DNA from 2 places in the Streptomyces sp. NPDC025806 genome. Region 2 is predicted to be linked to the other one. Evidence: predicted binding sites of a transcription regulator. Region 2 holds the regulator's gene; the other holds the start of a gene.
The links. Region 2 encodes HrcA, which represses chaperone genes, less so after heat shock. Its sites were predicted from a motif close to TTNGCACTCNGNNNNNCNGAGTGCNAA; they were not measured.
Positions count from the first base shown of each region.

Region 1: a site for HrcA is predicted at 7,360-7,386, ahead of groL (chaperonin GroEL). Genes of this name have one in related genera too.

Region 1 is NZ_JBVHMU010000006.1:139,824-155,183, forward strand. It holds gene ACZ4E1_RS16105 (ABC transporter substrate-binding protein) at 1-754, shown strand, start outside; gene ACZ4E1_RS16110 (DUF3263 domain-containing protein) at 765-1,001, shown strand; gene otsB (trehalose-phosphatase) at 1,074-1,904, shown strand; gene ACZ4E1_RS16120 (alpha,alpha-trehalose-phosphate synthase (UDP-forming)) at 2,152-3,534, opposite strand; gene ACZ4E1_RS16125 (glucosyl-3-phosphoglycerate synthase) at 3,596-4,570, opposite strand; SAM riboswitch class I at 4,735-4,890, shown strand; gene thrC (threonine synthase) at 4,909-6,219, shown strand; gene ACZ4E1_RS16135 (MoaD/ThiS family protein) at 6,265-6,540, shown strand; gene ACZ4E1_RS16140 (cold-shock protein) at 6,989-7,195, shown strand; gene groL (chaperonin GroEL) at 7,519-9,141, shown strand; gene ACZ4E1_RS16150 (hypothetical protein) at 9,394-9,687, opposite strand; gene ACZ4E1_RS16155 (protein kinase domain-containing protein) at 9,735-13,397, opposite strand; gene ACZ4E1_RS16160 (hypothetical protein) at 13,536-13,757, shown strand; gene ACZ4E1_RS16165 (PTS transporter subunit EIIC) at 13,788-15,338, opposite strand.
Region 2 is NZ_JBVHMU010000008.1:312,950-328,309, reverse strand. It holds gene ACZ4E1_RS20875 (PhoH family protein) at 1-1,500, opposite strand, end outside; gene ACZ4E1_RS20870 (carbohydrate kinase family protein) at 1,621-2,754, opposite strand; gene ACZ4E1_RS20865 (MFS transporter) at 3,049-4,362, shown strand; gene ACZ4E1_RS20860 (adenosine deaminase) at 4,370-5,386, opposite strand; gene ACZ4E1_RS20855 (ribonuclease Z) at 5,428-6,336, opposite strand; gene ACZ4E1_RS20850 (histidine triad nucleotide-binding protein) at 6,343-6,696, opposite strand; gene ACZ4E1_RS20845 (S41 family peptidase) at 6,956-10,192, opposite strand; gene ACZ4E1_RS20840 (VOC family protein) at 10,257-10,649, opposite strand; gene ACZ4E1_RS20835 (16S rRNA (uracil(1498)-N(3))-methyltransferase) at 10,823-11,569, opposite strand; gene ACZ4E1_RS20830 (nitronate monooxygenase) at 11,566-12,639, opposite strand; gene dnaJ (molecular chaperone DnaJ) at 12,751-13,887, opposite strand; gene hrcA (heat-inducible transcriptional repressor HrcA) at 13,888-14,904, opposite strand; gene ACZ4E1_RS20815 (MBL fold metallo-hydrolase) at 15,045-15,360, shown strand, end outside.

The sequences.
Region 1 (15,360 bases), on a different contig from region 2:
CCAGCTGGTCGCCGACGCCCGCGCCCTCAAGGCCAAGGGCGTCACCTACCCCTTCGCGCTGCCGCTCGGCGGCGAGGAGGCCCAGGCCGAGACCCTCATCTGGATGCTCTCCAACGGCGGCGGCTACACCGACAACGTCGGCTCGTACTCCCTCGACACCCCGCAGAACGTCCGCGCCCTGAACTGGCTCAAGGACGACCTCGTCGGCGCCGGACTCACCGGCCCCACCGCCCCCGCGCGCCTCAACCGCACCCCCGCCTTCAAGGCCTTCGCCAACGGCGAGGTCGGCATGCTCTCCGGGCACCCCACCCTCATGAACATGGCCAAGGCCAAGGGCGTCGCCTACGGAGACGTCGCCGTCCCCGGCCCCGACGGCACCCCCAAGAGCCGCATGGGCGTCACCGACTGGATGATGGCCTTCAAGGAAGGCGGCCACGCCAAGGAGGTCGGCGCGTTCCTCGACTTCGTCTACAGCGAGAAGAACGTCCTCGACTTCTCCCGCGAGTACACCGTCGCGCCCGTCACCGTCTCCGCCTCCGACGAGATGCGCGACGCCCCGCAGGACAAGGCCCTCAGCCCCTTCATCGACGAGCTCGCCGGCGCCACGTACTACCCGGCGAACAAGACGTCCTGGCCCGAGATCAGCGCCGAGATCAAGAAGCAGATCGGCGCCACCGTCGGCCCGAACGGCAGCCCCGCGTCCGTCCTCGGCCGGATCCAGAACGAGGCGGCGGCGGCCGAGTCCGCCGAGTAGCGTGGCGGGCATGGACGACATACTCGTACTCGGGGAGCGCGAGAAGGCGCTGCTCGCGTTCGAGGGGCGGAGCTGGCCGTCGCCGGGGGCCAAGGAGCGGGCCATCCGTGAGGAGCTCGACCTCGCCCCCGTGCGCTATTACCAGCTCCTCAACGCCCTCGCCGACGACGAGCGGGCGCTGGCGTACGCCCCCGTGACCGTGAACCGGCTGCGCCGGGTCCGGGAATCGCGGCGCGCGGAGCGGTAGCCGGGAGCCGGGCGCGGCGGCCGGAAATCGCCGGGGTGCGGTACTCGGGCGTACGGCTCTAAGGTCGCCCCTATGGACGCCCCACGGACTGCCGCCGGCCGTGAAGGTCTGGCCGCGCTTCTCGCCCGCCCCGAGCGGAGCGTGATCGCCCTCGACTTCGACGGAACCCTCGCCCCGATCGTCCCCGACCCCGAGCAGGCCCGCGCCCACCCCGACGCCGTCCCCGCGCTCGCCGCCCTCGCGCCCCGCGTCGCCTCCGTCGCCGTCATCACCGGACGCCCCGCCGGCGTCGCCGTCCGCCACGGAGGCTTCGCCGGAGTGCCCGGGCTCGAACACCTCGTCGTCCTCGGCCACTACGGCGCCGAGCGCTGGGACGCCGTCACCGGCACCGTGCACGCGCCCGCGCCGCACCCCGGAGTCGCCGGAGTCCGCTCCGAACTGCCCGGGGTGCTCGAATCGGCCGGCCTGTGGCACGACACGTACGTCGAGGAGAAGGGCCGCGCCGTCGCCGTCCACACGCGCCGCGCCCCCGACCCCCAGGCCGCCTTCGACACCCTCCGCGCCCCGCTCGCCGCCCTCGCCGCCCGCCACGGCCTCGTCGTCGAACCCGGCCGCCTCGTCCTCGAACTCCGCCCGCCGGGTGTCGACAAGGGTGTGGCCCTGACCGAGTACGTTCGCGAGACGGGCGCCGAATCGGTCCTCTACGCCGGCGACGACCTCGGCGACCTCCCCGCGTACGCCGCCGTGGAAAAACTCCGCGCGAACGGCACCCCGGGCCTCCTGGTCTGCAGCGCCAGCGAAGAGGTCCCCGACCTGGCCACCCGAGCCGACCTGACCGTCCCGGGCCCCGCCGGAGTGGCCACCTTCCTGAACTCCCTGGCCAGGGAACTGGGCGCCGCCTAGAAGGCGGTCCCCTGGGGTGCACGGAGTGTGCCTTTCAGGGGCGCGGGGAACTGCGCGAGAAGCCCCACCGGCCGGCGCCTGGCGACGAATCGTCTGCCCCTACGGCGGGGCGTCGTCGCGGCACAGCCAGCTGCCCCCTGGGGTGCACGGAGTGTGCCTTCAGGGGCGCGGGGAACTGCGCGAGAAGCCCCACCGGCCGACACCTGGCGACGATCGCCGGCCCCTACGGCGGGAATCCGCGCCGCGCTCACCCGGCGCGCAGGGCATCCAATTGGTCGAGGAACCATTGCGCGGGCGGCAACGAAGAACCCGCTGCCGCCAAGCGCTCGGCCCGTTCCGAGCGCTCCGCGTCCGGCATGTCCAGCGCCGCCCCGAGCGCGGCAGCGGTCCCGCTCACATCGAACGGGTTCACCCCGATCGCAGCGTCCCCGAGCTCCTCGTACGCCCCCGCCTCCCGCGAGAGCACCAGCGCACACCCGCCCTCGGCGACGAGCGGGATCTCCTTCGCGACGAGGTTCATGCCGTCGCGGATGGGGTTGACCAGGGCGACGTCGGCCATGCGGTACGCCGCCAGCGAGCGCGCGAAGTCGTCCTTCACGTGGAGCACGACCGGCGTCCAACCCTCCGTACCGAAACGGGAGTTGATCGACGCCGCGACCCAGGAGGCCTCCGCCGTGTACTCCTGGTACACCTCCAGGTCCTGCCGCGACGGATACGCGAACGCGAGATGCACGACCCGCTCGCGCCACTCCGGCCGCGTCTCCAGGAGCAGCTCGAAGGCCCGCAGCCCGCGCACGATGTTCTTGGACAGCTCCGTGCGGTCCACCCGCACCACGACCTTGCGCCCCGCGCCCACCTGCTCCCGCAGCGCCGCGAGCCGCTCCTCGACGTCCTCCCGGTGCGCCCGCTCCCGCAGGAACTCCGCGTCGGCCCCGAGCCCGTGCACCCCGATCTCCGTACCGCCGGGCCCGCCCACGATCCGCGTACAGCACTCCGTGAACGCGTCCGCCCAGCGCCGGGTCAGAAAGCCCAGCCGGTCCGCGCCGAGCATCCCGCGCAGGAGCTGCTCCGCGATGTCGTCCGGCAGCATCCGGAACCAGTCGACGGGCGCCCACGGCGTGTGCGAGAAGTGCCCGATGCGCAGGTCGCCGCGGAGTTCGCGGAGCATGCCCGGCACCAGGGCCAGGTGATAGTCCTGGACCACGACGGTCGCACCCGGCGCCGCCCCGTCCGCGAGGGCCCGGGCGAACGCCCGGTTGTACTCCTCGTACGCCGCCCACTGCCGCCGGAACTCCGGCCCGAACGACGGCTCCAGCGGGGTCTGGTACAGCATGTGGTGCACGAACCACAGCACCGAGTTCGCGATCCCGTTGTACGCCGCCGCGTGCACCTCCGGATCGATGTCCAGCATCCGCACACCCGGCTCGGTGATCCCGCGCCGCACCGCCTCCCGGTCCCCGTCGCCGAGCGCCGCGCACACCCACAGCTTGTCGTCGACGGAGCTGAGCGCGGACACGAGCCCGCCCCCGCCCCGCTTGGCCGTGACCGCGCCGTCGTCCCCGACGACGTACGAGACCGGGCCCCGGTTGGACGCGACAAGAACCTCAGCAGCACCAGGAGTGGAAGCCATACGGGCACGCTAGCCCGCCCCGGAAACCCTCAAACGTAACGACGCTCACGCCACCCGACGTTCAGGCCACCCGGCGCTCGCGGTACTCGTCGATCTCCGCCATCGGAGGCCGCTCCTCCGTGTCCACGTCGTGCGTACGCGGCTCGAAGCCCTTGTCGCCGCGCTCGAACTGGGTCAGCACCGGCCGCACCAGATGCCCGCGCGCGAGCCGCAGCTGCGCCGTGCGGTAGATCGCCGCCGCCATCCGGCCGAGCGCCTGCCCGTCCTGGTGCCGGTGCTTCCTGACCCCCACGTCGACCTGCGCGAGCGCGTCCAGGCCCACCGTGTGCAGCGCGTCCACGAGCAGCCCCAGCTCGACCCCGTACCCGACCGGGAACGGCAGCTGTTCGAGCAGCGATCTGCGGGCCGCGTACTCGCCGCCGAGCGGCTGCACGAAACCGGCCAGCCGCGGCCAGTGCAGATTGAGCAGCGGCCGCGCCACCAGCTCGGTCACCCGGCCGCCCTGTCCCGCGGTCCTGCCGGAGGCGGGCTCATCGAACTCGGTACCGAGCGGCCGGTCGTACATCGCCTTCACGAACTGCACGTCCGGGTCGGTGAGCAGCGGCCCGACGATTCCGGACACGAAGTCCGCGGAGAACTCCTTGAGGTCCGCGTCGACGAAGCAGACGATGTCGCCGGAGGTCACGAGGAGCGAGCGCCACAGCACCTCGCCCTTGCCGGGCCGGGCCGGGATCCGCGGCAGGATCGCGTCCCGGTGCACGACCCGCGCGCCGGCCGCCGCCGCGACCTCGGAGGTCCGGTCCGTGGACCCGGAGTCCACCACCACCAGCTCGTCGACCAGCGGCACCGCCTCCGTCATCAGCTCACGCCGGATCACGGACACGATCTGGCCGACCGTCGCCTCCTCGTCGAGCGCGGGCAGCACGACACTCACGGTCTGCCCCGACGCGCGCTTCGCGGCGATCAGCTGGTGCGGCGGCCGGTCCGCCACGGACCAGGAGCGCTCGCCCAGCCAGCGCTCTACCTCTTCCAGCACGGTCGGCTGCTCCTCACTCCGCGTGGTGGTGCGGGACGATTTGTGATCCATCTCGCGGTTCGGACGACTATCTCAAGCGCCCGAGCCGTCGGTTACAGTCTTGAACAAGGCCGGGGACCACCGCATGCCGGGGTCACCGTGAGCCGCGCTCAACAATCGAATACCGCTCATCCAGAGGGGCAGAGGGATACGGCCCGTTGAAGCCCCGGCAACCCTCCAGCCGGTCTCGTAGGACACCGCAACTGTCCATCGCGAGGCTCCCGGCTAGGGAAGGTGCCAAATCCGTCTCACGGCGAGATGCGTCGTGAGGAAGATGAGGAGAAAGGGCCTCGCCTCTCATGGCTGTACAGACTGTCGCCACCGGAACCACCCCCTCCGCGAACGCCGGGAAGACCGTGGACCTCGGTCCCGCCTCGGGCCTCTCCTGCCGCGAGTGCGGTGCGAAGTTCGAGCTCGGCCCGATCTTCGCCTGCGTCGAGTGTTTCGGGCCTCTGGAAGTCGCGTACGACCTTCCCGTCGGCGACCCCGAGGCGCTCCGCAAGCAGATCGAGGCCGGCCCCGCGAACATCTGGCGCTACGCCCCGCTGCTGCCCGTCCCGGCCGACGTCGCCGAGAAGCCCAATCTGAACCCGGGCTGGACCCACCTGGTCAAGGCCGACAACCTGGCCCGTGAACTCGGCGTCGAGCAGGGAAAGCTGTTCGTCAAGGACGACTCCGGCAACCCGACGCACTCCTTCAAGGACCGCGTCGTCGCCCAGGCCATCGAGGCCGCCCGCGCCTTCGGCTTCACCACCCTCTCCTGCTCCTCCACGGGCAACCTGGCGGGCGCCGTCGGCGCCGCCGCCGCCCGCGCCGGCTTCCGCTCCTGCGTGTTCATCCCGCACGACCTGGAGCAGGGCAAGGTCGTCATGGCCGGTGTCTACGGCGGTGACCTCGTCGCCATCGAGGGCAACTACGACGACGTGAACCGCTTCTGCTCCGAGCTCATCGGCGACCCGCTGGGCGAGGGCTGGGGCTTCGTCAACGTGAACCTGCGCCCGTACTACGGCGAGGGCTCCAAGACGCTCGCCTACGAGATCTGCGAGCAGCTCGGCTGGCAGCTCCCGGACCAGCTGGTCATCCCGATCGCGTCCGGTTCGCAGTTCACGAAGATCGACAAGGGTCTGCAGGAGCTCATCAAGCTCGGCCTCGTCGAGGACAAGCCGTACAAGCTCTTCGGTGCCCAGGCCGAGGGCTGCTCGCCGGTCTCCGTTGCCTACAAGGGCGGCCACGACGTCGTCCGCCCGCAGAAGCCGAACACGATCGCGAAGTCGCTCGCCATCGGCAACCCGGCCGACGGGCCGTACGTTCTCGACATCGCGCGCCGCACCGGTGGCGCCGTGGAGGACGTGAACGACGAGCAGGTCGTCGACGCGATCAAGCTGCTCGCGCGGACCGAGGGCATCTTCGCGGAGACCGCCGGCGGTGTGACGCTCGGTGTCACCAAGAAGCTCATCGAGGCGGGCCTCATCGACCCGTCGCTGACGACTGTCGTGCTGAACACGGGTGACGGTCTGAAGACGCTGGACGCCGTCGCGGAGAGCTCTCAGGCCACGGCGACGATCCGGCCGAGTCTCGACGCGTTCCGGTCCGCCGGTCTCGCCGAGTAGTTCCCCGCCCCACTCCTTTTGCCGAAGAACAGCCGAGGTGAACCCATGAGTGTCAACGTCCGGATCCCCACCATTCTCCGTACCTACACGGGCGGGCAGGCCGAGGTGCCGGCCGAGGGCGCGACCCTCGCCGACGTCATCGCCGACCTGGAGAAGAACCACACGGGGATCGCCGCCCGGGTGCTCGACGACCAGGGCAAGCTGCGCCGTTTCGTGAACGTGTACGTGAACGACGACGACGTCCGTTTCGAGCAGGGGCTGGAGACCGTGACGCCGGACGGCGCCGGCGTCTCGATCATTCCCGCGGTCGCCGGCGGCTGATCGCCTCGACCGTCCGGGATTTCCCTGACTTACCCAGAGTTACCAGAATTGCCCCCTCCGCGAGAGAAGCGGAGGGGGCAATTCTGCAGGGTTGAGCGGGGTACAGTTGGGGAAGCTGCTCCGCTCCCGTCCGTGGTGCATGACGGACGCATATGAGTTCTTGAGCGAATCCCGACGAGAAGCAGCCAAAGTGCCCCGCCCATTCGGGCCTTTTACGGCATTTATTCGACCCGACTTGCCCTGGGATCCGGTGAGTTGGCCCGGTTTCCCCGATCGTGCGTGCTCAGAATTCTCGTCCGATTGACCTGTTGCAGAGGGCAGTTGGGCAGATACATTCGGCCGCGGTCGACGCGTTCCGGCGCACACCCCCAACCCTTTGGGGCGTGAGGTCTGACCCGGGTCCGCGAAGTGTGGACTCGCGCAAGGGCCAGTAATAGGGGAGTTAGGCATGGCTCAGGGCACCGTCAAGTGGTTCAACGCGGAGAAGGGGTACGGCTTCATCGCGGTCGACGGTGGTGCGGATGTTTTCGTCCACTACAGCGCCATCCAGATGGACGGATACCGCACCCTTGAAGAGGGTCAGCGGGTCGAGTTCGAGATCTCGCAGGGCCAGAAGGGGCCGCAGGCCGACATGGTTCGGCTTGCCGCCGGCTGAAGCGCGCGCGTCTGACCGCAAGCTTCGTACGACACGAGGGTCCGTGTCCCCGATCGGGGGCGCGGGCCCTTCGTGCTGCCCGGGGGCGGGGCGGGGTGGCGCGCGCAGGCGCAGATCTGTGGTAGCCGCTTGCACTCGCATGGGGCGAGTGCTAATCATTGGGCTTAGCACTCTCCGAGTGAGAGTGACAGAACTTGGATCGGGCCAGTGAGGCTCGCGCGCCGGGTGGGGCAAGGAACCACAAGGTGTGCAGGCCGTCCGTCGCGGGCGCCGGCACGGTCCGTTTGCTTGCTTTTCCACCCCGTCCGGGAGGACCACTTCACATGGCCAAGATCATCGCGTTCGACGAGGAGGCACGGCGCGGCCTCGAGCGCGGCATGAACCAGCTCGCCGACGCCGTCAAGGTGACCCTGGGCCCCAAGGGTCGCAACGTCGTCCTCGAGAAGAAGTGGGGCGCCCCCACGATCACCAACGATGGTGTGTCCATCGCCAAGGAGATCGAGCTCGAGGACCCGTACGAGAAGATCGGCGCCGAGCTGGTCAAGGAGGTCGCGAAGAAGACGGACGACGTCGCCGGTGACGGCACGACGACCGCGACCGTCCTCGCCCAGGCGCTGGTCCGCGAGGGCCTGCGCAACGTGGCCGCCGGTGCCAACCCGATGGCCCTCAAGCGTGGCATCGAGAAGGCCGTCGAGGCCGTCTCCGCCGCCCTGCTCGAGCAGGCCAAGGATGTCGAGACCAAGGAGCAGATCGCTTCCACGGCCTCCATCTCCGCCGCCGACACCCAGATCGGCGAGCTCATCGCCGAGGCCATGGACAAGGTCGGCAAGGAAGGCGTCATCACCGTCGAGGAGTCCCAGACCTTCGGTCTGGAGCTGGAGCTCACCGAGGGTATGCGCTTCGACAAGGGCTACATCTCGGCGTACTTCGCCACCGACATGGAGCGCATGGAGGCGTCGCTCGACGACCCGTACATCCTCATCGTCAACTCGAAGATCGGCAACGTGAAGGACCTCCTTCCGCTGCTCGAGAAGGTCATGCAGTCCGGCAAGCCGCTGCTGATCATCGCCGAGGACGTCGAGGGCGAGGCCCTGTCGACCCTGGTCGTCAACAAGATCCGTGGCACCTTCAAGTCCGTCGCCGTCAAGGCCCCGGGCTTCGGTGACCGCCGCAAGGCCATGCTCGGCGACATCGCCATCCTCACCGGTGGCACCGTCATCTCCGAGGAGGTCGGCCTCAAGCTGGAGAACGCCGGTCTCGACCTGCTCGGCCGCGCCCGCAAGGTCGTCATCACCAAGGACGAGACGACGATCGTCGACGGCGCCGGTGACAGCGACCAGGTCCAGGGTCGCGTCAACCAGATCCGTGCCGAGATCGAGAACAGCGACTCGGACTACGACCGCGAGAAGCTCCAGGAGCGCCTCGCCAAGCTCGCCGGCGGCGTGGCCGTCATCAAGGCGGGCGCGGCCACCGAGGTCGAGCTCAAGGAGCGCAAGCACCGCATCGAGGACGCCGTTCGCAACGCGAAGGCGGCCGTCGAAGAGGGCATCGTCGCCGGCGGTGGCGTGGCCCTCCTCCAGGCCTCCGCGGTCTTCGAGAAGCTGGAGCTCGAGGGTGACGAGGCGACCGGCGCCAACGCCGTGAAGCTCGCCCTGGAGGCCCCGCTCAAGCAGATCGCCGTCAACGGTGGTCTCGAGGGTGGCGTCGTCGTGGAGAAGGTGCGCAACCTTCCCATCGGTCACGGTCTGAACGCCGCGTCGGGTGAGTACGTCGACATGATCGCCGAGGGCATCCTCGACCCGGCGAAGGTCACGCGTTCCGCCCTGCAGAACGCCGCGTCCATCGCCGCGCTCTTCCTCACCACCGAGGCCGTCATCGCCGACAAGCCGGAGAAGGCCTCTGCGGCTGCTCCGGGCGGCATGCCGGGCGGTGACATGGACTTCTGAGCCGCTCTTCCGGGCTCAGGTCGGTCTGACCTGTGGGCGGTACTCCCTTCGGGGGGTGCCGCCCACGGGCGTTTTCCGGACCGGGTGCGGGGTGGCGTCTGCCCGGTCCCGAGGTCTGCCGACTGCCGCGCCGTCGTGGTTGCTCGCGCCCCGCGACGGAGTTGCTGAACGGACACAGCCCCGCGCCCCTGAAGGCGCACTTCGTGCGCCCCAGGGGCGGATTGTTCGCGCCCTGCGACGGAGGTGTCGGGCTTACGGTGTGCTGTTGGTCTCCTGGTAGGTCTGCCAGGTGGTTCTGCCGGCCTGGGCGGCGCTCTGGGCTGCCGCCTGGGCGTGGTGGAAGGCCCGGGAGGCCATCTCGGTGGGCGGTACCTCCCAGGCCCCGGTCCAGGTGCGGCCCGCGCGGGCGAGTTCGTAGACGAGTACGCCGATCCCCGCCGCGGCGGTGAGCATGCCGAGGCCGGTCAGTGCGGCGCCGGCGGCCAGGCGCCGCTGGTCGGGGCGGAACTCGGTCCACGCGATCTTCGAAAACGTGCTCTCAGCCATGTGGCCAGGATGCGCCCGCGCGGCCCGTCCCGCAGCCGGGACGGGAGTCAGCACAGGCTGCGGTACGGGGCGTCGGGGACGTACGTGCGCCATTCCTCCCGGGTGATGTCGCGGCCGGCCTTGGCGCAGACGGTGCGGGCGAGGCGGTCGGGGGAGAGGTCCAGGGACTGGGCGCGGTCGCCGTCGAGGGTGCGCAGGACGCCGTCGTCGAAGGCCAGGTCGTCGATGTCGCGCCCCATCAGTTCGAGGGGCTCGCCGAGGGACAGGCGTGCGGAGAGGTCCCAGAGCTGGATGGAATTCCCGTCGACGGAGGCGGCGAGCAGGGTGCCGTCCGGTGAGACGGCGGGATGACCCATGAAGGCCCCGCCGTGCGAGGCCCCGCGCACGGTGCTGCTGGGCATGCGGGCCAGACGCCGGGTGACGGCGCTGTCCCACAGTTCGACCCAGCCGGTCTTCTGCACGACGGCGAGCTGTTCCCCGTCGGGGGAGAAGACCAGGTCGGCGACGCCGTCCGGGCCCAGGTCCGTGTGCCTGACGCTGCCGGTCGCGAGGTCGAGGACGTCGCCGTTCGTGGTGACCAGGCGCCGGCCGTCGCGGCTGAACTGGCTGAAGGCGTCGGCCTTCTCGAAGACGTGGACGCGCTTGCGGGCCCGGACGTCCCAGATCTCGGCGGTGGCACCCTCGGGGCCGGGGACGCCCGCGGGTTCGTAGAGGTAGGCCAGGTGGCGGCCGTCGGGCGCGACCGTGATGCCGGACATCTCGTGGTCGCCGGGGATCGCCGGGGCGCGGAACACCTTCGTGCGGGAGCGCGTGTCCCACAGGACGACGGAGAGCTTCCGACCCTCGCCGTCGGCATCGCTGAACGCGAGGTAGCGGCCGTCGGCCGACAGCGCGCTGATCCGGTTCGACGACGCCTGGCCCATCTGCAGTCGCTGGGTGACGGGGGCGCCGGTCTCCTTCCCCGTCCGCAGGTCCTTCAGGTGCTGGGTGACCCGGCCGGGGCCGTTGCCGTCGACGGACAGCATCCCGTCGCGGAACACGGCCGTGCGGCCGTCCGCGGAGACGGCGGCGCTCTCGACGTCCTCGCCGGCGGCACGGCCGGACAGCGCGGTCGACGCATCGAGGCGGTGCACCCGGTGCGGTGAGTCGGTCACGTAGACCAGCGTCTTGCGTGCGGCGTCGTAGGCGAGCGAGGAGATCTCGAGGTCCGCGACGCGCCGGGGAGCGAAGCGGAACAGCGGGGTGTCGGCGTTGTTGAGGCCCCAGACCTGGACCTGGTTCTCCTCGGTGGCGCCCACGACGAAGCGGCCGTCGGCGCTCAGTACGGGTGTGGTCAGTCGTTCGGAGCGGGCGGAGCCCACCTGCTTGCCGGTGGCGGTCTCCCAGACGTACGTCGCCTCGACGCCGTCCGCCAGCGCCACCCGGGTTCCGTCGTCGCTGAAGCTCATCTCCCGTCCGCAGCCGGTGCCGACCTCCGAGTCGAAGACCCTGCTGCCGCCGTCGGGGCCGACCTTCCACACCTCAGGGGTGCCGGACTCGGCGCAGGCCGCGTAGTGCCCGCCGTCGGGGGAGAGCGCGATGTACCCGCGCTCGTGCCAGGAAGCGAGCCGCTTCCCCGACGGGGCGTAGAGCAGGTAGTCGTTGCCGTCGACGCCGGTCTCCTGGTGACTGAAGAGCACATGGCCGCGGTTCGACAGTGTGTCCGGCGTGAAGTCGGACCGGTTCGGCGCCGGGCGCCCCACCGTCTTGCCGTCACGCGTGGAGACGATCCGGTACGGGGCGCTGTCCGAGCTGCCCGGCAGGAGCAGGAGCCGGCCGTCCTGGCTGACCAGAGGGGTGACCAGGAGGTTCGACGACGCGTCGCGCTTCAGGGTCAGGTACGGCTTGGCCGCGCCCCTCGGCCCCTTGGTGAGGTCCCAGAACGTCACCGAGCCGGAGCTGTACTGCAGCAGCCGCTGTCCGCCGGACAGCAGTACCTCGTGGTTCTCCGGGCTGGACCGGAGGCTCGGCACTCGCATCACCGTCGTCTCCCGCTGCGTGCCGGCCGAGTTCAGGGCCGAGCGGGATTCCGGGGTCCGCGCGATGCGCCAGGCCGCCAGGCTGAGCAGCATCGCGGTGTCGGGTTCGTCGCCGCGCAGATTGTCGGCGGCCTGGGCCACGGAGCGGGCCGTGGCCTCTGCGGCGCGCCGGTCGCTCTCGCGGAACTGGTAGAAGGCGATCGTGCCGGTCAGGAGGGCCAGGACGGTCAGGACGGCGGTGCCGGCGAGGAGTTGGCGTCTGCGGCGGCGGGAGCGGGTGGCCGCCTCGCGGGCCGTGTCCAGGAAGTGGAGTTCGGGTGGGCTGGGGCGGAGGTGGAAGGTCGCGGCGGTGGACCAGTCGAGGAAGCGGGCCAGTGCGGTGCCGTGCGGCAGGTCGTCGGGGCGTTCGCCGTGGGTGTGCCAGGCGCGGGCCGCGCGGCCGAGCGCGCGGTGGACCAGGATCCGTTCCCGGTCGGCGTCCACCGTGTCGCGCAGCCGGCGCCAGGCGGGCACGAGGGCCGCGCTGACGGGGCGTACGGAGCCGTCGGCCTCGGTGAGGAGGATCCCGGCGGCGGTGAGCGCGGTGACCGCCGTGCGCAGGTCGCGGCGCTCGCTGTCGGGGCGGCCCGCGTACAGCTCGTCGTGGTCCGCGGTGCGCACCGAGTCCTGCGATCCGTCGGCGGCCTCGCCGGGAGAGACGAGCCGTAACAGCATTTCCTGCGCCGCGAGTTGGGCGGACGGCGGCAGGGCGGCGAAGGCGGCCTCGGCGCGCTCGCCGAGCGGTTCGGCGTCGTCGCCGTCCGGGGCGGGCGCGTCCTCGGGCGGCCCGGCCCGGCGGGCACCCTGTTCGAGCAGCGCGGCCGGCCGGCCCGCGGCGCCGCCGATCAGAGCCGTCAGCAACTCGTGTGCGGAGGGCCGCAGTTCGGGCTCCTTGGCGAGCGCTGCCGCGACCACCGGGCGGATCCGGACGGGGACCGCGCCGAGGTCCGGGTCGACCCATGCCGTGCGATGGGCGACCTCGCCGATGTGCGCGCCACGGAACGGCTCGTCGCCGCTCGCCGCGAACAGCACCACCGCACCCCATGCGAACACGTCGGACGCGGTGGTGGCGCGCCGCCCGCCGAGCACCTCGGGTGCCATGTAGCCGAGCGTGCCCATGAGCGCGCCGGTCGCGGTCAGCGACATGTCGGGGGCGCGGGCGATGCCGAAGTCGATGATGCGGGGGCCGTCCGGGCCGAGCAGGACGTTGCCGGGTTTGAGGTCGCGGTGGATGACCCCCGCGCTGTGGATCGCGGCGAGCGCGGTCGCGGCGCCGACGGCGAGCCGCAGCAGGGCGTCCGGGGCGAGCGGCCCGTCGGCGTGGACGTGGGCGCCGAGGGTGGGGCCCGGGATGTACTCGCTGACGATGTACGGGAGGGCGCCGCGCGGGCCCGAGCCGTCCACCTCGGCGACCGACGCGTCGAGCACGCGGGCCGTGCAGAACGGCGCCACCTCGCGCGCGGCCCGCGCCTCCTTCGCGAACCGTTCCCGGACGAACGGTTCGGCGTCCCGGTGCAGCGCCTTGACCGCGACCCGTGCGCCGTCCCGGTCGTACGCCTCGTACACGACACCCTGCCCGCCCGCCCCGAGCCGCCCGGCGATCCAGTACCCGCCGATGCGTTCCGGATCGTCCGGAGTGAGTTCGGTCGCCAACTCCCCGCCCCCTCTGGGTCGTTCACCCTGCCCGTCTGCCCCAGGCGAACCGTAAGGCCCGGGCGTCGCGGAGAACAGAGCAGGTGGCCTCTCCCACGTGACCTCCCGCGCCGCCCTCTCGTTGAGCGGGGCATGACGATGAATGAGCGAGTGGGCAGGGCCGTGCGCGGTGCGGTGGTCTCCCTGGTGGGGGCCGCCGGGGTGCTGGGGGCGGCCGGGGCCGCGAGTGCCGCCGGGCCGGTGCCGCCGGTGGACGACACCGTGCTGATGTCGAACGAGCAGGCCGCGGCGGCCGGGATCATGGAGCCGGGGCCCGGGTTCGCGAAGCCGGACGTGTATCTGCCGGGTGTGTACTACTAGGAGGCCCTGGGGCGTGTGTCGCCCTGGGCGTCAGGGCTCCACCAGGCTGTCGCGTGCAGCGCGGCCGGGTCGGACCCGAGCCGGCTGCTGCGACTGGTCGGAGCCCGGCGCCGACGGGCCCTCCTCGGCTCGGGCCGCGGCCGACTCTCCCGCGTCGACGTCCGCGTTCAGGTCGAGCAGCATCTGCTTGCTGAAGCCGAAGAAGTACGTGGCCAGGAAGCCGACGGTGTAGCCGACCAGGAGGCCGCCGCCGTAGATCGCGGCGGTCGTGCCGAGGCCCTTGTTGCCGTCGAGGAGCGGGAAGAGGGCCCAGCCGGACGGGCCGATGGCGGTCGAGCCGACCTTGTCGCCGAGCATCGAGAACAGGCCGACGAAGGCGCCGCCCGCCGCGCCGCCCACGCACGCGGTGACGAACGGGCGGCCCAGGGGGAGCGAGACGCCGTAGATGAGGGGCTCGCCGACGCCCAGGAAGCCTGCGGGGAGCGCCGACTTGATGGTCGTACGGATCGACTTGTTCTTCTTCAGGCGCTTGAAGACGGCGAGGGCGCAGCCGACCTGGCCGGCGCCCGCCATGGCGAGGATCGGGAGCAGGACCGTGTAGCCCTGCTGCTCGATGAGGGTGGTGTGGATGGGGATGAGGGCCTGGTGCAGGCCGAGCATGACCAGGGGGAGGAACAGGCCGCCGAGGACCAGGCCCGCGAACGCGCCGGTGTTGTCCAGGAGCCAGTTGGCCGCGGTGCCGATGCCGGTGGAGATCTCACCGGCGACGTACATCAGGCCGAAGATCGTGACGAGGCCGGAGACGAGGACGGTGACGGTCGGGGTGACGAGGACGTCGACGGCCTCCGGGACCCACTTGCGGCACCACTTCTCGACGTACACGGCGAGGACGGCGGCGCCGAGTGCGCCGAGGACGCCGCCCTGGCCGGGGCTCAGCTTCTGCCCGAACGCCTCGATGTTCGCGACGCCCGGGAAGACGATGATCGCCGCGACGGCGCCCCCGAGGATCGGGGTGCCGCCGAACTCCTTCGCCGTGTTGTAGCCGACGAACACGGCGATGAGGGCCATGAAGCCGGAGGCGATGGCGGCGAGCGCCGGGGTGATGCCCGGCAGCCACTCCAGGTTGATCAGCAGGCCGTTGAGGCCGGCGATGATGCCGCAGCCGATCAGGGCCGGGATCAGGGGGACGAAGATGTTGGCGATCCGGCGCAGGAAGAGCTTGAAGGGGGTCGCGTTCTTCGCCTTGCGGGCCGCCTTCAACTCGGCGCCCTGCGAGGCGAGTTCGTCGGCGGTGACCGGGTGCGGCTCCGGAGCGGCCGTCCGGCCCTCCCGGACGAGCTCCTCGAACTCGGGGGTGACCCGGGCGACCTTCCCGGGGCCGAGGACGATCTGGTACGTGTCGTCCTCGACCACGCCCATCACGTCGGGCAGTGCCTTCAGTTCCTCGTCCCGGACCAGGGAGCGGTCCGCGAGACCCAGCCGGAGCCGGGTCATGCAGTGGGCCACGGAGGTGACGTTCGCGGCGCCGCCGACGAGCGGCAGGAGCGCGGACGCCACGTCGCGGTTCTTGTTCTCGGCCATGGTGCGTGCTGCCTTGCTGTGC
Region 2 (15,360 bases):
CTCGGCAAGGCGACGGCGGGTGTACGCGACACCGCCGAGCGACTGGACCAGGGCGATGATGTCGTCGCGCAGAAGGATCGACGTCGTCGAGAACTGGATGCGGCAGGTGCGGTCCTGCTGCGTGACCGGGCCGCCATCGGAGTCGAGGAGCCCCTGAAGCACGCCGAGGCGGACCTCCGAGGTGTTGTACAGGTACTCGTCCGGGACGAACTTGGAGTGGGAGCGCGTGCCGATCAGGTCCAGCTGACGCAGCATGCCCGTGACCGGGTTCTCGATCGTGACGGTGTCGCCGGGCGACTTGATCCGGTTGAGGACGTAGTCAGGCCCCTGCTTGTGGCGCACCGTGACACCCGGCAGCACGGCGTCGAGCGCCTCCGCGAGCTCCCCGTCCTCCGTCGAGAACGACGGTGTCGTCGAGCCCGTCAGACAGCCGTCACCCAGCAACAGCCCCAGCGCGTACGGGTCCATCGGGACCTCGCGCGCGGGGAACTCCACCGGAGCGGTCAGCATCGGCAGCTCGTAACGTCGCGCGTGCGCGGCCCTCAGATTGCCGATCATCTCCTGGGTCTCCAGGACCCGCCACGGCTTGTCGCGGCGGGCGTCGTCACGCGTTCTGACCGTCCAGAGATGCTCCCCGCAGGCCAGCGTCCAGGAGCCGTCCTGGGCGGTGACACGGTAGATGTCCTTCTCACCCTGCGGATAGACGCCGAGCACCGGGGTCGGCTCACCGTTCGAGCCGACGACCAGGTCACCGACCTGGAGATCCCCGATGGGCCGCCAGCCGTCCGGCGTCAGGACGTTCGTGAACAGCGGCTGGGCGCGACCACGCATGTACGCCAGCGGGGCCACCTCGATCGTGCCCGCTGCCATCAGACGCGGGATCGAGTCCGGGTCCAGCATGTCGTGCAGCGCGTCGTAGAGGGGGCGCAGATAGGGGTCGATCTTCTCGTAGAGCGTCCCGGGGAGGAATCCCAGGCGCTCGCCGGCCTCGACCGCGGGCCGGGTCAGGATGATTCGGTTGACCTGCTTGCTCTGCAGCGCCTGCACGGCCTTGGCCATGGCCAGGTAGGTCTTGCCGGTACCGGCGGGGCCGATCCCGAAGACGATCGTGTGCTTGTCGATGGCGTCGACATAGCGCTTCTGGTTGAGCGTCTTCGGACGGATGGTCCGCCCCCGCGACGACAGAATGTTCTGCGTGAGAACCTCCGCCGGAGTTTCCTCCCCCTCGCCCTTCAGCATCGCAATCGACCGCTCGACCGCATCCTCCGACATCGGAGCCCCCGTCCTCAGCACCAGCACCATCTCGTCGAACAGCCGCTGGATGAGCGCCACGTCCCGCGGCTCACCCACCGCGCTGACCTCATTGCCCCGGACATGGATGTCGGCCTCCGGGAAGGCCCTCTCGATGACTCGCAGCAGCGCGTCGCCCGAACCGAGCACCTCGACCATGGGGTGCTTCGCGGGAACGGTGAACTGCGCGCGGGTAGATGTCTGCGTCATGGGCGGGCCCAGGGGGCCGCAGTCTCCTTGTGACAGCCGTGGTCTGACGCGTTCAAGAGTACGACGCCCCCACCTCGCCGACCGAGCCGTTTTCCGGCGCCCCGCCCCGCCCGCGCGCGCTCACATGGAGCGGCCGAACCCGATGGTCGGCACGGCCCGCAGCAGCGGCCACGGCCGCACGCCCTCCGGCACCAGCGGCTCGAGAAAGGCGTACCGCTCCAGGGCCGCCGGATCCTGCGCCCCGCGCTCCTCGTACGCCTGGATCTGCCGCCACCACGCCCCGATCTCCGACCACCCCGGCGCCGACAGGGACCCGCCGAACTCCTGCACCGAGAGGGCCGCCGTGAGCCCCGCGAAGGCCAGCCGGTCCGCCAGCGGCCAGCCGGCCAGCGTGCTGGTGACGAACCCGGCGACGAACACGTCCCCCGCCCCGGTCGGATCCATCGCCTCGACCTCGATCGCCGGCACGGACGCGGTCTCCCCGGTCCGCCCGTCCACCGCGTAGGCGCCCTCCGCCCCGAGCGTCACCACGGCGAGGGGCACATGCTCCGTCAGCGCGTGCGCGGCGGCCCGGGGACAGGACGTCCCCGTGTACCGCATGGCCTCCTCCGCGTTCGGCAGAAAGGCCTCGCACTGCCCGAGGTCCCCCAGGGCCCCCAGATCCCACCGTCCGGTGTCGTCCCAGCCCACGTCGGCGAAGATCCGCGTCCCGGCCCGCGCCGCGTCCGCCACCCAGGGCGCGGAGACCCCGGGGACAAGAGAGGCCACGGCCGCCCGGGCCGGCGGCGGGCAGCGGGGCGCGGGCTCCTCCGGCGGCGGCTCGTGCCCGTGGCTGACCATGGTCCGCTCGCCCTCGTACGCCATCGAGACGGTGACCGGCGAGTGCCATCCCGGGACGGTCCGCGAGAGTCCGAGGTCGATCCCCTCGCCGCGCTCCAGGGTGTCCCAGCAGTACTCGCCGTAGTGGTCGTCCCCGAAGGCCGCCGCGAGCGAGGTCCGCAGCCCGAGCCGGGCCAGCGCGGTGGCCATGTTGGCGACGCCTCCGGGGCTGGACCCCATGCCGCGGGCCCAGGACTCGGTGCCGCGCACGGGCGCGCTGTCGAGCCCGGTGAACACGATGTCGAGGAAGACGGTCCCCGTCAGATAGACGTCGCAGGCCGGGTCGCCGGACCGGCGCAGCGCGGCAAGGGGGTCGGTGCGGTCCGTTTCGGCGGGGTTCACATCACGCTCCCTGCAGGTGGTACGAGTCCGCACAGTGTGCCCGAAACACCCCCGTCCGACGGCGTCCCGACATCAACCCGTCACGAAGGACCACCCCGAGGAAAACCTCGCGGCTACCCGCCCCCGCCCCACCCAAACCAGATGTGTCCCGGCTCACACCACCTCGCCCCCCGCGACCCCCTTCCCGCTTGATACAAATTGGCCCGCACCCGACGTCCCCGGTCCGTCCCGTTCGCAAAGACGTCGGCGTTCACCCCCTCCCCCGGCCTTACCACCCCCTTGCCCAAAACAGCGTCCAAGGCAGGGGGCCGTTCTCCAGGATCGCCCGTGTCGTCGCGCACCCCCCGGCCCGCTCTCGTAGCCCTCTTCACCGCCGGATATCTCGCCGCCTATCTGCTGCCCACCGTCGTCGGCCGGGTGGCCGACAGCCTGGCACTGTCTCCCACTCAGGCCGGTCTCGTCGGCAGCGCGCTGCTGCTGAGCTCGGCCACCGCGGGCTTCACGCTCGCGTCCCGCGTCGAACGGATCGGCGCCCGCAGAGCGGCCCGCGCGGGTCTGCTCCTGGCCGCCGTCGGCTACGGCACGGCGGCGCTCACCGGCACCGTCCCGCTGGTCGTCGCGGGTGCGATGCTCGGCGGCTTCGGCTCGGGCACCGCGACGGCGGTGGCCGCGACGGGGATCGCCGCGCAGAAGGACCCTCACCGGGCGTCCACGCTGGGCCTGTTGAGCGTCTCGGCGCTCGCGGGCGCCCTCTATCTGACGATCCCGAGGATCAGTACGGGCCACGCGGTCCCGTTCGCGGCCCTCGCGCTGACGGCCCTCGCGGTGTGGCCGGCGACGAGCCGCCTGCCGGAGCCCGCGACCCCCGACAACAGCCCGGTCCAGGCCCCGCACACCCCGCTCCCCCACGCCCGTTCGGGCCTGGTCCTGGCCGCGGTGATCGTGTGCTGGTCGATGGCCCAGAACTCGCTGTGGGGCGTCAGCAGCCGCATCGGCACCCAGCAGGCGGGCCTGAGCGAGATCACGGTCGGCAGCGTGTTCGCGGTGGCGCTCGGCGCCGGGCTGCTCGGCGTGATCGGCGCGGGCGCGCTCGGTGCCCGGCTGGGCCGCGCCCTTCCCATCGGCCTCGGCACGGCCCTGATCGCCTGCTGCATCGCGGTCAGCGCCCGCGCGGACGGACTGGGCACCTTCGCGACCGGCGAGATCGCCTGGAACACCCTGTACCCGGTGGTGCTCTCCTACCTGCTGGGTCTGGCGGCCTCGCTCGACCCGCGCGGTCGCTGGGCGGTCCTGGTCGGCTCGGCGTCCTCGCTGGGCACGGCCTGCGGCCCGCTCGTGGGCAGCTCGCTGTCGCAGGCGGTCGGCTTCCCGGTGATGGGCGCGGCGCTCGCCACGCTCCTCGTCCTGCTCGCGCTGCCGCTCACGGCGGTCGCCCTGCACACCGGCGGGCGCCCCCTGTTCGCGGGTGCGGCCCGGCGCAGCAGCGGCGCCCCGGTCGGCGCGATCGTCCCGCCGTCCGGTGTGCCCGAGCAGTCGGTGGTGGAGATCGAGATGCCGGCGGCTGTCGCGGAGGCCGCCCCGGACCCGGTCCAGGGCGACTTCACGGCGGCGGGCCCGCAGGCCCGTACGGCACAGTCCTGACGGGCGCTCAGAACTCGTAGGCGTCGACCTCGGCGAGGTAGCGGGCCCGTCGGGCCTCGTCCTCCTCGCTGCCGTCGAGGAAGGAGGCCTCGAACGAGTTGCGGGCGAGCTCCCGCACCCGTTCGGGGTCGATGTCCAGTGCCTCGTGCACGGCGTGGAAGGTGTCCCCGACGTATCCGCCGAAGTAGGCGGGGTCGTCGGAGTTGACGGTGCACAGCAGCCCGGCGTCCATCATCGCGCGCAGCGGATGGTCCTCCAGGACGTCGATCGTCCGCAGCCGCACGTTCGACAGCGGGCACAGCGTCAGCGGCACCCGGTCCCGTACCAGGCGCTCCACGAGCTTCGGGTCCTCCATGGACCGCAGCCCGTGGTCGACGCGCTCGACACCGAGCACGTCGAGGGCCTCCCACACGTACGACGGGTCGCCCTCCTCGCCCGCGTGCGCGACCTTGCGCAGCCCGAGCTCGCCGGCCGCCGCGTACACCTCACGGAACTTGGACGCGGGGTTGCCGACCTCGGCCGAGTCGAGGCCGACGCCCACGATCCGGTCGAGATGCGGCTTGGCGGCCTCCAGCGTCTCCATCGCCGACTCGGCGGACCGGTCGCGCAGGAAGCACATGATGAGCTTCGTGGAGATCCCGTGCCGCTCCTCGCTGCGCGCGAGCGCCCGCGAGAGGCCTTCCACGACGGTCCCCATCCCGACGCCGCGCGCCATGTGGGCCTGCGGGTCGAAGAAGATCTCGGCGTGCCGCACGCCCTGTTCGGCGGCGCGGGCGAGGTAGGCGTCGGCGAGATCCGCGAAGTCGTCCTCGGTGAGGAGGACGGCCATCAGCGCGTAGTACAGGTCGAGGAAGGACTGCAGGTCCTCGAACAGGTAGGCCTGCCGCAGCGCCTCGGTGTCGGCGTACGGCAGGGTGACGCCGTTGCGCGCGGCGAGCTCGAAGGCCAGCTCGGGTTCGAGGGTGCCTTCGATGTGCAGGTGGAGTTCGGCCTTGGGGATGCGGGCGAGTGGTGCGAGGGACATCCGGCCATCGTACGCAGCGGCCGACCCGGTGCCGGGGCGGCTCAGCGGCGCTTGGGCACCGGTACCCGGTCGAGGTCGCGGGCGACGGTCAGCTCGCCCTCGTACCCGGCGGCCCGCGCCTGCCGCTCGAACTCGCCGGGGTCGGAGTAGCGCTGGCTGAAGTGGGTGAGCACGAGGTGCCGCACCCCGGCCTCGGCGGCGACGCGGGCCGCCTGTCCTGCCGTCAGATGCCCGTGATCGGCACCGAGCTGCTCGTCCTCGTCGAGGAACGTCGACTCGATGACGAGCAGATCGCAGCCCTCGGCGAGCTCCGGGACGCCCGCGCACATCCTCGTGTCCATCACGAAGGCGAAACGCTGCCCGTGGCGCACCTCGCTCACGTCGTCGAGCGTGACGCCGCGCAGCTCGCCGTCCCGCTGGAGGCGGCCCACGTCGGGTCCGGCGATGCCGTGCTCGGCGAGCGCCTCGGGCAGCATGCGGCGGCCGTCGGGCTCCACCAGCCGGTACCCGTAGGACTCGACGGGGTGCGACAGGCGTCGCGCCTCCAGCCGGTACGCGGGGGTCTCGGCGAGCACCGCGCCCTCCCCCGCGACCGGCTCCTGGGCGATGTGGACCGTCTCCCGGTACGCGGTGGAGTACCGGAGCCGGTCGAAGAACCGCTGCCCGGAGGCCGGGTAGTGAGCCGTCACCGGGTGCGGGACCCGGTCCAGGTTGATGCGCTGGATGACGCCCGCGAGGCCGAGGGAGTGGTCGCCGTGGAAGTGCGTGACGCAGATCCGGTTCAGGTCGTGCGCGGCGACCCCGGCCCGCAGCATCTGGCGCTGGGTACCCTCTCCGGGATCGAAGAGGATGCCCTCGGCGTCCCAGCGCAGCAGGTAGCCGTTGTGGTTGCGGTGCCGCGTCGGCACCTGGCTCGCGGTGCCGAGGACGACGAACTCACGTACGGACACGGTCGGTTATCCGGGGGGCCACTGGAGGCCGCGGCCACCGAGCACGTGGGCGTGCGCGTGGAACACGGTCTGGCCGGCGCCGCTGCCCGTGTTGAACACGATGCGGTGGCTGTCCAGCTTCTCCTCGACGGCAACCTCGCCGGCCTCGCGCAGCACGTCCGCGGCGATCTGGGGCTCCGCGGCGGCGAGGGCGGCGGCGTCCGGGTGGTGGACGCGCGGGATGACCAGGACGTGGGTCGGGGCCTGGGGGTTGATGTCGCGGAACGCGACGGTGGTCGGCGTCTCGCGGACGATCGTGGCGGGTACGTCCCCGGCGACGATCTTGCAGAACAGGCAGTCGGCCTGCGGTTCCCCAGTCACGGTGGCGGTCCCCTTTGTGTGCGGGTCGGATGGGTACGGGTCTGGCGGCATCGTATCTGCCGGGTCGGGGCGGGTTGCCGAGTGCGGGTGGAGTGTGGCTGGTCGCGCAGTTCCCCGCGCCCCTGGAGATGCGCGCTTCGTGCGCGATCTCCATCGGGCGGCCACCCGTCGGGGAAATGCGACGCGAAGCGTCTGCATTTCAGGGGCGCGGGGAACTGCGCGACCAGCCCCCACCGGCCCGCAGCCCGCGACGAGAGGGTCACCCCGCAGACGGGGGCGGATCCGGTAGCGCCGGAGGCTCCTTCGCCGGGTTTTCCGCAAGCGCGGCCAACGCAATGCGAACCGCCTCGTCCAACTGCGGGTCACGACCGGCCGCATGGTCCTGTGGCGTGACGACGACCTCCACGTCCGGATCGACCCCGTGGTTCTCGACGCCCCACCCGTAACCCTCCAGCCAGATCGGATACTTCGGCTGGGTCACGAGCGTCCCGTCCACCAGCCGGTACCGGCTGTCGATGCCGATGACACCACCCCACGTACGGACCCCGACGACGGGCCCGATGCCGAGCGCCTTGATCGCCGCGTTGACGATGTCCCCGTCCGACCCGGAGAACTCGTTGGCGACGGCGACGACGGGACCGCGCGGCGCGTCCATCGGGTACGAGAAGGCCCGGCTGCCGCGCGGCACGTCCCAGCCGACGACCCGCCGGGCGAGCTTCTCGACGACGAGTTGGGAGGTGTGCCCGCCCCGGTTCTCGCGGACGTCGACGATCAGCCCGTCCCGCGCCACCTCCACGCTCAGGTCCCGATGGATCTGCGCCCAGCCGGGCGCCTGCATGTCCGGCACGTGGAGGTAGCCGAGCCGCCCGCCCGAGTGCTCGTGGACGTACGCCCGCCGGTCCGCGACCCACGCGTGGTAGCGCAGCGGCTCCTCGTCGGAGAGCGGCACGACGACGACGTGCCGGGGGTCGCCGCCGCCCGCGGGCGAGACGGTGAGCTCGACGGGCCGGTCCGCGGTGCCGACGAGCAGCGGCCCGGGCCCGGTGACGGGGTCGACGGGCCGCCCGCCGACCGCGACGACGGCGTCCCCGGCGCGTACGGCGACGCCGGGCGCGGCCAGCGGCGAGCGGGCGCGCGGGTCGGAGGTCTCGGAGGGCAGCACCCGGTCGACGCGCCAGGTGCCGTCCTCGTGGCGGGAGAGGTCGGCCCCGAGCAGCCCCTGGCGGCGCGCGGCGGCACCGGCGCCGCCGCGCGGGGTGACGTAAGCGTGGGAGGTGCCGAGTTCGCCCTGCACCTCCCAGAGCAGGTCGACGAGGTCGTCGTGGGTGGCGACGCGGTCGAGGAGCGGGCGGTAGCGGTCGAGGACGCCGTCCCAGTCGACGCCGTTCATGTCGGCGCGCCAGAAGTTGTCCCGCATCAGGCGGCCGGTCTCCGCGTACATCTGACGCCACTCGGCGGCCGGGTCGAGGGTCTGGGAGACGCGGGCGAGGTCGACGGTGATGTTCGTGTCGCTGTCGTCGTCGTGGGCGGGACGCCGGTCGCTGGGCACGAGTTTGAGGACCTCGCCGGTCCACAGCAGGACGCGCTTGCCGTCGCCGGTGACCTCGAAGTGATCGGCGTCGGCGCCGAGTTGTTCGAGGCGCTGCTGGGCGAGGTCGTAGCGCTCCAGACGGGACGGGGCCGCGGGGTCGTCGCGTCCGGCCCGGGAGTCGCCGAGGACTCCGGCCACCGGGTGCCGCAGCCACAGGACGCCGTCCTTGGCGGTGCGCAGCGTCGAGTAGCGGGCGGCCTCGACGGGGAACGGGACGATCCGGTCGACGAGGCCCTCCAGGTCGACGCGGGTGGCGGGCGCGCCCTCGCTGTCGGGCGTCTCGTCCTTGTCGACGGGTTCGAACGGCCGCCCGTGGCGCTGCGGTCCGAACGGGGACGGGGTCGTCGCGGCGAGCGCGATCAGGTACGGGCGGACGCCGCCGACGAAGGCCAGGTCGAAGGCGTACTCGTCGTAGACCGGGTCGAAGGCGCGGGCGGACAGGAACGCCAGGTGTTTGCCGTCGAGGGTGAACGCGGGCGAGAAGTCGCGGAAGCGCAGCGGGGTCGCCTCGGTGACGGCGAGGTCGGTGGCGTTGGCCAGCTTCAGTTGGCGCAGTCCGTGCGGGCCGGGGTGCGACCAGGCGAGCCACGCCGAGTCCGGGGAGAACGTGAGCCCGCTCGCGTGCCCGTCCTCGCTGCGGTCCACCTCCCGTACGTCTCCGCTGTCCCGCTCGACGAGGAGGACGCGGCCGTCGTGTGCGGCGACGGCGACGCGGCCCCCGTCGGGCGACACGGTCAGCGCGAGGACGCGGCCGAGGCGTCCGGCGCCGATCCGGCGCGGGGTGGCGCCGGGTGCGGCGCCGGTGGCGGGCGTGAACTCCAGGGCGTCGTCGCCCTCGGCGTCCGTCACCCACACCACGTGCTCCTCGCCGTCGACGCGGAAGGTGTACGGGAGGCGGTTGCGGACGCCGGGCGTGGCGGCGAGGGCGCGGGCGGGGCCGGAGCGGTGGGTGACCCAGTGGACGGCGCCGCGCACGGCGACGGCGCTGCCGCGTCCGGTGTGGTCGGGCGAGGCGTCGCCGAACCAGTGGGCGGCGTCGACGGGGCGCGGCTGGAGGTCGGTGCGCTGCCCGCCGAGCCGGACGTCGATCCGGCGGGGCTCGGTGCTCGCGTCGAGGCCGTCGAGGAGCCAGAGTTCGCCGGCGCTCGCGTAGGTGACGCGGTGGCCGTCGGTGCTCGCGTGCCGGGCGTAGAAACCGTCGAGCGGGGTGTGCCGGCGCAGGTCGGAGCCGTCGGGCAGGGAGGAGTACACGGCGCCGACGCCCTCGTGGTCGCTGAGGAACGCGACGCGCTCCCTGACCCACATCGGGCACTCGACGTTCCCGTCGAGTTCCTGATGCAGCCGCTCGAACTCCGTTGCACCCTCGGCGACTTCGGCGTTCCGGTCGATCCACAGCTTGCCGGCCGTGCCGCCCCGGTACCGCTTCCACCAGGCGGCCTCGCGGCCCATCGGCGCGGACAGCAGCAGCACCCGCCCGTCGGGCCCGTGCGCGACGCCGCCGACCGGACCGTAGGGCAGGGTCTCGGCAGGGCCGCCGTCGAGCGGGACGGCCCGGGCCCAGCTGCGGCGCAGCGAGGCCTGGCCGTGGGTGGTGACGGCGAGGACGCGCCCGTCGGGGGTCCAGCCGCGCACCGAAGTGGTCCAACTGCCCCAGTGCGTCAGCCGTTTCGCCGGTCCGCCGTCGACCGGGGCGATGTGCACCTCGGGGGCGCCGTCGCGCCGCGAGGTCCAGGCGACGGTGGTGCCGTCGGGCGACAGGCGGGGGTGGTTCACCGGCACGTTGTCGGCGCTGACCCGCCAGGCACGGCCGCCGTCGAGGGGCGCGGCCCACACGTCGTCCTCGGCGGTGAAGACCACCAACTCGCCGTGCGGGTGCGGGAACCGGAGGTAGGCAGGATTCGTCACCCCGCCCACCCTAAATTTGCGCTCCGGCCCCGTCAGCCCGTTCTGATCACTTGGCCGGGAAGCGTCAGCCGCGTAGCAGGAGCCACTCCTGGAGCTCCACGATGTTGTCCTCGGGGTCCTTGAGGTGGGCGACGCGCATCCGGTCCGTCATGGGTGCGGGCCCGTGCACGAGAACGCCGCCGCGCCCGGCGACCTCCTCGCAGTAGGCGTCGAGGTCGTCGACGCGGAGCACGACGAGCGAGCGGTGACCTGTCGCCGAATCGCCCAGTTCGCCGAGGACTTCGGCCATCATGGCCCGGTCCTGCAACGCGATCCCGGCGCCCCCGCCCGCGGGGGAGAACTTCTCGTAGGGCCCTTGCTCCGAGCCGGCCTGCGGCTTGAGCCCCAGCACATCGGCGTAGAACCGATAACAAGCTCCGAAATCGGAAACCAGCAACCGCACCTGGGCAAGTTCCATGCCCTCATTTTACGTCGAACATCTGAATGAGGGGCTGGAATTGAAGCGCCCCTGGGGGCGCACGGAGTGTGCCCCTTCAGGGGCGCGGGGAACTGCGCGAGAAGCCCCACCGGGCGGCACCCGGCAACGAACACGCAACCACCTACGGCGCGCATCCGAACCGGCACACCCGGTCACCCCCAGCGACCGGTCCGCCCCAACAGCAACGCAACCGCCGCCGTACCCGCCGTAGAGGTCCGCAACACACTCCGCCCCAACCGATACGTCCCGGCCCCCGCCTCCCCGAACACCTTCAACTCCTCCGGCGAAACCCCACCCTCGGGCCCGACGACCAGCACGATCTCCCCGCCGGACGGCAGATCCGCAGACGCGAGCGCCGAGCTCACACAGTCCCGGTCCTCGTGCAGCACCACACCCAGATCCGCCGAACCCAGCAGCCGCGCCACCTCCTTCGTGGAGGCGAGCTCGGCCACCTCCGGGAACCGGACCCGGCGCGACTGCTTGCCGGCCTCGCGCGCGGTCGCCCGCCACTTCCCGAGCGCCTTCACCCCGCGCTCGCCCCGCCACTGGGTGATGCACCGCGACGCGGCCCAGGGCACGATCGCGTCGACCCCGGTCTCGGTCATGGTCTCGACGGCGAGCTCCCCGCGGTCCCCCTTGGGCAGCGCCTGCACCACGGTGATCCGGGGCCGCTCCTCCGGCTCGACCTGTACCGGCCCGGCCTCGACGACGAGCCGGTCCTTGCCCTCGCTGCTCACGACGACGGCCTCGGTCCAGGCGCCGAGCCCGTCGGTGAGGACGACCTCCTCGCCGGCCCGCAACCGCTTCACGGAGACGGCGTGCCGCCCCTCCGCCCCGTCGAGCACGTATGTACGGTCGCCGGGCACCGGGCCCTCGACCACGAACACCGGCGCCGTCATGCCGCACCCCGCTGACCCGACGCGGCACGCGCGGCGTCGAGTTCGGCGGCGAGCACCTCGACGAGCTGCCCGGCGGGCAGCGCGCGGGCGAGCCGGTGGCCCTGCCCGGCCCAGAGCGCCATGCCCTGCGGGTCACCGGCCCGCGCGGCGGCTTTGCGCAGCGGCGCGGTCATGTGGTGGACCTGCGGATACGCGGCGGGCGCGTACGGTCCGTGCTCGCGCAGGAACCGGTTGACGAGCCCGCGCGCGGGCCGCCCCGAGAAGGCGCGGGTGAGTTCGGTACGGGTGAACAACGGATCGGTCATGGCTTCCTTGTGCACGGTGGGCGCCCCTGATTCGGGGGCGACCAGGAACGCGGTGCCGAGCTGCGCGAGATCGGCGCCGGCGGTGAGGACCGCGGCGATCTGCGCGCCCCGCATGATGCCGCCGGTCGCGACGATCGGCAGCCGTACGGCCTCCCGGACCTGGGTGACCAGGGTCAGCAGGCCGATCCCGGCGCCGTCCGTCTCGGGGTTGTCGCGGTGGGTGCCCTGATGGCCGCCGGCCTCGACGCCCTGGACGCAGACGGCGTCGGCGGCGGCGTCCTGCGCGGCCTGCGCCTCCTCGACCGTGGTGACGGTGACGACGGCGCGGGTGCCGACGCGCTGGAGGGCGTGGACGACCTCGCGGGTGGGGCAGCCGAAGGTGAAGGAGACGACCGGGACGGGGTCGTCGAGGAGGATGGCGAGCTTGGCGTCGTAGCCGTCGTCGCGGCCTCCGTCGGGGTCGCCGAGCGGGGTCCGGTACCAGCCGGCCTCACCGGCGAGCTGATGCCGGTAGACGTCGACCGCGGCGGGGTCGGCCACCTCGGGCTGCGGCATGAAGAGGTTGACGCCGAAGGGGTGCCCGGTGAGCCCCCGCACCTGCTTGATCTCCTGGTACATGCCGTCGGCCGTCTTGTACCCGGCGGCCAGGAAACCCAGCCCGCCCGCCTCGGACACGGCGGCGACGAGCTCGGGACAGGAGGCGCCGCCCGCCATGGGGGCCTGCACGATCGGGTGGGGGAAGAGATCGTTCAGCGCGGAGGACATACCGGCATCGTGCCATGTCACCCCCGCCCGACCGAATCGCCCCGGCCCCGCGCAAAAGGGGCCCGGAAAGCAAACTCCCCGAACCCCTCCGAACGCATCCCGAGCAACGGCTCAACGCCCGTTGAACGCGTCCTTCAGCCGAGAGAACAGACCCTGCTGCCCCGGCTGGAACTGGCCCGTGGGGCGTTCCTCGCCTCGGAGCTGGGCCAGTTCGCGGAGCAGGCGTTCCTGTTCGGCGTCCAGCTTGGACGGGGTCAGGACCTCGACGTGGACGATGAGGTCGCCGCGGCCCCCGCCGCGCAGGTGCGTGACGCCGCGTCCGTGCAGCGGGATCGACTGGCCGGACTGGGTGCCGGGCCGGATGTCGATCTCCTCGACGCCGTCGAGCGTCTCCAGCGGCACCTTCGTGCCGAGAGCCGCCGCCGTCATCGGGATGGTGACCGTGCAGTGCAGGTCGTCGCCGCGCCGCTGGAAGGTCGGGTGCGGCAGCTCGTGGATCTCCACGTACAGGTCGCCGGCGGGGCCGCCGCCGGGGCCGACCTCGCCCTCGCCCGCGAGCTGGATCCGCGTGCCGTTGTCCACACCGGCCGGGATCTTCACCGTGAGCGTGCGGCGGGAACGGATGCGGCCGTCGCCCGCGCACTCGGGGCACGGGGTCGGGACCACGGTGCCGAAACCCTGGCACTGCGGGCACGGCCGCGAGGTCATGACCTGGCCCAGGAAGGACCGCGTGACCTGCGAGACCTCACCGCGACCGCGGCACATGTCACAGGTCTGCGCGGAGGTACCGGGGGCCGCGCCCTCGCCGCTGCACGTCGTACAGACGACGGCCGTGTCGACCTGGAGGTCCTTGGTGGTGCCGAAGGCCGCCTCGTCGAGCTCGACCTCCAGCCTGATCATGGCGTCCTGGCCACGGCGCGTGCGCGAGCGCGGGCCGCGCTGCGACGCCGTACCGAAGAACGCGTCCATGATGTCCGAGAAGTTGCCGAAGCCACCGGCTCCGAACCCGCCCGCACCGCCTCCGCCGGACTGCGACAGGGGGTCGCCCCCCAGGTCGTAGACCTGCTTCTTCTGCGGGTCCGAGAGGACCTCGTAGGCGGCGTTGATCTCCTTGAAGCGCTCCTGCGTCTTCGGGTCCGGATTCACGTCCGGGTGAAGCTCGCGGGCCAGCCTCCGGAAGGCCTTCTTGATCTCGTCCTGGGAAGCGTCGCGGCGCACGCCGAGTACGGCGTAGTAGTCCGTGGCCACTTACGACTCCGCCAGGATCTGTCCGACGTAACGTGCCACTGCGCGTACTGCTCCCATCGTTCCCGGGTAATCCATGCGTGTCGGTCCGACGACGCCGAGCTTGGCGACTGCCTCGCCGCCCGAACCGTAGCCGACCGACACGACGGACGTGGAGTTGAGTCCCTCGTGTGCGTTCTCATGACCGATCCGTACGGCCATGCCCGAATCCCCCACCTCACCCAGCAACTTGAGGAGCACGACCTGCTCCTCGAGTGCCTCGAGGACGGGCCGGATGGTGAGGGGAAAGTCATGTCCGAAGCGGGTGAGATTGGCGGTGCCGCCGATCATCAGCCGCTCCTCGGACTCCTCGACGAGCGTCTCCAGAAGAGTGGAGAGCACCGTCGAGACCGTGCCGCGGTCCTCCGCCTCGAAGGCCTCCGGCAGATCCTGCACCAGCTGCGGCACGTCGGCGAACCGGCGTCCCGCCACCCGGCTGTTGAGCCGGGCCCGCAGATCCGCGAGCGAGCTCTCGCCGAACGGCGCCGGGCAGTCGATCATCCGCTGCTCGACCCGGCCGGTGTCCGTGATCAGGACGAGCATCAGCCGCGCGGGCGCCAGCGAGAGCAGCTCGACGTGGCGCACCGTGGACCGGGTCAGGGACGGGTACTGGACGATCGCCACCTGCCGGGTGAGCTGCGCGAGCAGCCGCACCGTACGGCCGACGACGTCGTCGAGGTCGACGGCGCCCTCCAGGAAGTTCTGGACCGCGCGCCGCTCGGGCAGGGTCATCGGCTTGACGCTGGTGAGCTTGTCGACGAAGAGGCGGTACCCCTTGTCGGTCGGGATGCGGCCCGCGCTGGTGTGCGGCTGGGCGATGTATCCCTCGTCCTCCAGGGCGGCCATGTCGTTGCGCACCGTGGCCGGGGAGACGCCCAGCCGGTGGCGCTCGGTCAGCGCCTTGGAGCCGACCGGCTCCTCGGTGCCGACGTAGTCCTGGACGATGGCGCGCAGCACCTCGAGCCTGCGTTCACTGAGCATCGGCGCACACCTCCAGCGACTTCCCGCTCGGTCTCTGTCTCTCGGACGCTGTTGGCACTCCCTGTGGGCGAGTGCCAGTCGTCCCCGGTCAGTGTACGGCCGGTGGGTACGCCCCTAGCAAGGGCGCTAGCGTCGGGGTCATGGAACGTATCGACTGGGTGGGGACGGGTTGGGAGGAACTGGCCCCGCGCGTGGGCCGGGTCCGGCTGCCGGGCTGGGACTGCACGGCCGGTCTCGTCGCCGGGGACGGCGCGGCGCTGCTGATCGACACGGGATCCTCACTGCGCGAGGGAGCCCGGCTGCGCGGGGACGTACGGCGGCTGCTCGGCCCGCACGCGCGCGTGACGCACATCGCGCTGACCCACCCCCATTTCGACCATGTCTTCGGCACGGCGGCGTTCTCGGGCGTGGAGGTGTTCGGGGCGGTGGGCGTCGACGCGCTCTTCGCCCAGGCAC